One region of the Duganella sp. CY15W genome, then DNA from elsewhere that is predicted to be linked to it. Evidence: riboswitches for the same ligand, from Rfam matches in the RefSeq annotation. Region 1 holds a riboswitch; the other holds the start of a gene.
What was found. A riboswitch is a leader RNA that binds a small molecule or an ion and turns the genes downstream of it on or off. The one in region 1 is predicted to bind thiamine pyrophosphate.
Positions count from the first base shown of each region.

Region 2: linked by a shared signal. The riboswitch ahead of thiC (phosphomethylpyrimidine synthase ThiC) and the one ahead of GTP58_RS03110 (TonB-dependent siderophore receptor) in region 1 are both predicted to bind thiamine pyrophosphate.

Region 1 is NZ_WWCQ01000001.1:662,581-664,971, forward strand. Features, by position in the region: gene GTP58_RS03110 (TonB-dependent siderophore receptor) at 1-1,469, opposite strand, end outside; TPP riboswitch at 1,526-1,624, opposite strand; gene GTP58_RS03115 (Imm26 family immunity protein) at 1,737-2,222, shown strand; gene GTP58_RS03120 (kelch repeat-containing protein) at 2,237-2,391, opposite strand, start outside.
Region 2 is NZ_WWCQ01000004.1:398,419-400,809, reverse strand. Features, by position in the region: gene GTP58_RS21810 (diguanylate cyclase domain-containing protein) at 1-881, opposite strand, end outside; TPP riboswitch at 980-1,083, shown strand; gene thiC (phosphomethylpyrimidine synthase ThiC) at 1,158-2,391, shown strand, end outside.

The DNA.
Region 1 (2,391 bases):
ACGTTGGGACGCACGTTGTACACCAGCGCGACGTTTGGCAGCCAGAAGCCGACGTCGGTGTGGGCATAGGGCAGTACCTTGCCGGCATCGACGCCCACGTATTCGTCGCGCTTGACCTGCGCGTAGCGTGCGCCCGCATGCAGCTTGAGTTGCTGGTTGAGGCTCAGGATGTCCTGGGCGAACAGGCCGCGTTCATTGTCGCTGCGGCGTTCGGTGACCGGGCCGCTATCGCCTGGCGCCGGCGTCACCACCACCGGGCGATAGATATTGCTGGTGCCCGAGTAGTCGTACAGGTAGTCGCCCCATTTTTCGCTGTTCTTGAAGAACGATGCGCCGGCGGTCAGTTCATGCTGCAACGCGCCGGTGGCAAAGCGGCCCTGCAGCAGCGCTTGCGCGGTCAGCGGCGATTTCTTTTCGCCTTTGCTGATGTAGTTGTAGACGTCATAGTCGCCGTTGCCGCAGAAGCCGGGGTACAGGTCCTGTGCGCCGCAGCCGTAAGGGAAGGCCGTGTAGTCGTCGCGCTTGAAGTTGTGCTGGTTGGCGCTGATGGTGGCGGCCCAATCCGGCGAGAACTTGTAGTCGAAGCGGATGCCGACGTTGCTGCTGGTGGTTTCCACGGGACGGGTCCATGGCTGGTCGTTCAGCAGCTGGTCAGCAGGGACGTTGGGCAGCGTGGCGTTGTTGAGCAGCTGGTAGCCCGGCGCGGTGATCTGCGATTTGCGCTGGTAGTCGGCATCCACTTGCAGCAGCGCTTGCGGCGAGATGCGCCAGTCGAAAGCGGCCGAGATGAATTTGCGATTGCCGTCGGCGCCCTTGATGTAGGAGCGCAGGCGTTCGGCGGCGGCGTTGATGCGGTAGCCGAAGCGGCTGTCTTCAAAGCGTCCGCCCAGATCGACGGCGCCATACAGCGTGCCGCGTTCGCGGGTTTCCAGCACCACGGTGCGCAGCGGCGTATCGGTCGGGCGCTTGGTGACGAAGTTGATGACGCCACCGGGCGCGGAGACGCCGGACTGCAGGCCGGACAAGCCTTTCAGCACTTCCAGCTGTTCCTTGTTTTCCAACGGGATCTGGGTGTCGCCGGCAATCGCCATGCCATCCTTGCGGTAGCTCGAGGCGTTGTCCAGTTTGAAGCCGCGGATGGAGAACTGTTCCGCGTAGCCGACGGCGTTGTAGGCGTCGCTCAGGCTGGCGTCGAATTTGGCGGCATCGGTAGTGGAACGGATTTGCAGGTCCAGCATCTGCTGCGCGTTCAGCACGCTGACCGACGCTGGCGTTTCCAGCAGCGGCGCGTTGGAGAAGCCGGCCACGCTGGCCGAGCTGGCGCGGACCTTGACGCCGCTGACGACGACTTCCGGCATGGTTTGGTCTGGGGCTGCGGCCGGGTCAACGGCTTCAGCGCGCGCGGCGCCGGACATAGCCTGTAAAACCGCCAATGCGATGGCGGACACTGCAAAGTTTGGTGTGGACATATCTGCTCTCTACTTGTTCGGCTGGAGGCCGGCGAAGAGAGCCATCAAAGGAGGGGAGAACCACTTTTGCGCTTTCCTTCGCTGGCATTATCCAGATCAGGTACGAAGGGTATCTCTCACCCGGAAATGCGTTTCCAGGACCCCTAGCGAGGCGCCAGTGTAACACAGTTGTCATCAAGGCTCGCCGCAGCAGTGCCGTGCGCCGTGTTTTGCGCGGCGCCGCTACACTGCGGACTTGCACCGCCCGGTGCTGATGAAAGGGTTGGAATGAAGCAGTCGTATCAAGAGGGGAGCTGGTTTGCTGTGCCATTGCTGGACGGCGGCTATGGTTGGGGCCTGGTGGCGCGCATGACGCCTGGCAGCAAAATCCTGCTCGCCTATCTGTTCGGTCCCAAACTGACGCGCTTGCCGTCGGTGGAAGAGCTGAATACCCTGCAGCCGCAGGATGCGGTCAAGGTGCTGCGTTGCGGCGACATGGCGCTGGCCAGCGGCCACTGGCGCGTGCTTGGCGATATCGCCGTGTGGGATCCGGCCATGTGGCCGGTGCCGCAATTCCTGCGCCGTGCCGATGCGCTCAAGCGCGCCTGGCGCGTGACGTATTCGGACAGCGATCCGGGCCGCTCGGAGCGCGAAGAGTCCGTGCCCTACGATACACCGGGACTGGAAGCGGACTCGCTGTACGGCTACGGTTCGACCGAGCTGCTGCTGACCAAGCTGCTCGAACACGCCGATCATCCCATCAATCAGGGATGACCGGCAGTGCCCGATCAGGGCACTGTACGCATGACTTCACGGCTTGAGGTGCCGACGCCGGCGGCGATAAACAGGCGGCCATTGAGCGCTGCCATGCCTTGCGCGGCAAATTGCCTGCCAAGGTCGGCCCGCTCGGGCTGCCAGGTTTGCAGATCGGCCGTCGAATAGG
Region 2 (2,391 bases), on a different contig from region 1:
TGGCGCACCAGCACCGACCATTGCAGGCTGGCGGGATCGCCGTCCTGGCCGGTGCGGCTGTAGCCGGTCAGATAGGTTTTGCCGTCGCTCCAGGTTTCGCGCAGCGCGCCGGTCTGGCCGGACTGCGCCAGCGGCAGGCTGGGGGCGCTGATTTTTTTCTCTTCCATGCCCGGCGGACCAAGCAGCACGGTGCCGTCGTTGCGGACCACGACAATCTCGGCACCGTAAGCGCGCAGGGCGGGCGTCAGCAGGTTGCCAGCCAGATGACGCGCCCAGGTCCAGCTCATGTGCACGCCCAGTACGCCCCATTGCTCGCCGCTGCTGCGCCGTACCGGTACTGCTACGTCGATGAAGCGCCATGGATCGGGCGCCTGCGGCAGTAGCTTGCCCAGCAGGACGGCCGGATGGTAGTCGATCGCATGCAGCCCGGCTTGCCCTTTCTGGAACCACGGCCGCGCGCTGACGTCGGCCTTTTCCAGCAGCCCGCGGGCCGCAGCATAGACCTTGCCGTCCATGTCGGCGACGCCGATCCAGGCGTAATCGGGGAAGGTGCTTTGCAGGCTGTCGAGCACGGCGCGGGCGGCGGCGGGATCGCGCGCTTCGCGCACCTGCGCCAGCGAGGCGACCAGCTGGACGTCGCCGGCGGCCTTGCTGACGACCCGGTTCAGCGCGTCGCGCATCTGCCACGACTGTTGCTGCAAGCGCAGCTCCGCTTCCCGGCTGGCGTAGTAGATGGTGAAGTGATCGACCAGCAGCAGCTGCAGGCCGGTGCTCACGGCCACCGTGACGCATACCCCGAGCGTGACCAGCGTGGCCAGCCGCAACCGCTTGCGCGGCTGTGCCGGACCATCGGAGGCAGCCTTTTCCGGGGGCTTAGTCATCTGTCTAGGCTAGCCTTGTCGTACGGAAAAATCAAGCAGACCAGTATTTTTTGTGCAATGGCGAATCCGGGCGTATAATCGCCGCGTCACCGCAAGGTGGCAAACGCTAGGGGTCCTGCTTCGCATTGTGCGGCGCGGGTGAGAAATACCCTCCGAACCTGATCTGGATAATGCCAGCGAAGGGAAGCTTAGGATGACGCCGCGCCACCACTCCACCGTGCGCGGGCTGCCGTCCAACCTCCTTTGCTGGCTCCTGTAGCCAACCAAAGGAGCCAAATGAACGCCAACCCAAAATTCATGTCCGCCACCGCCACGGTGGATGAGGCAGCGATTCAGCCATTACCGAATTCCCGCAAGACCTATGTGCAGGGCAGCCGCGCCGACATCCGCGTGCCGATGCGCGAAGTCTCGCAGGCCGACACGCCGGCATCGTTCGGCTTTGAAGTCAATCCGCCAGTCTATATCTACGACACCTCCGGTCCGTACACCGACCCGGAAGCGCAAATCGACATCCGCTCCGGCCTGGCCGCCACGCCGCGCATGCCGTGGATACTGGAGCGCGAAGACACCGAGGAACTGGATGGCCCGACCTCGGTCTATGGCAAGGCGCGCCTGGCCGATCCTGCGCTGGAAGAGCTGCGCTTTGATCTGCACCGCAAGCCGCGCCGCGCGCGCGCGGGCAAGAACGTCACGCAGATGCACTACGCGCGCCAGGGTATCGTCACACCGGAAATGGAATACGTCGCCATCCGCGAGAACCTGCGCCGCAAGGAATACATCGAGAGCCTGAAGACGTCCGGTCCGACCGGCCAGCGCCTGGCGGAGATGATGGGCCGCCAGCATCCGGGGCAAGCGTATGGCGCCAGCATTCCGGCCGAGATCACGCCGGAATTCGTGCGCGATGAAATCGCCCGTGGCCGCGCCATCATCCCGGCCAATATCAACCACCCGGAAGTGGAGCCGATGATTATCGGCCGTAATTTCCTGGTGAAGATCAACGCCAACATCGGCAACTCGGCCGTGACCTCGTCGATCGGCGAGGAAGTGGAAAAAATGACCTGGTCGATCCGCTGGGGCGGCGACACCGTGATGGATCTGTCGACCGGCAAGCATATCCACGAAACGCGCGAATGGATCATCCGTAACAGCCCGGTCCCGATCGGCACCGTGCCGATTTACCAGGCGCTGGAAAAGGTCAACGGCAAGGCCGAAGACCTGACCTGGGAAATCTTCCGCGACACGCTGATCGAACAGGCGGAGCAGGGCGTGGACTACTTCACCATCCACGCCGGCGTGCTGCTGCGCTATGTGCCGCTGACGGCCAAGCGCATGACGGGCATCGTCTCGCGCGGCGGTTCCATCCTGGCCAAGTGGTGCCTGGCGCATCACAAGGAAAACTTCCTGTACACGCACTTCGAAGACATCTGCCAGATCATGAAGGCGTACGATGTGTCGTTCTCGCTGGGCGATGGCCTGCGTCCCGGCTCGATCTACGACGCCAACGATGAAG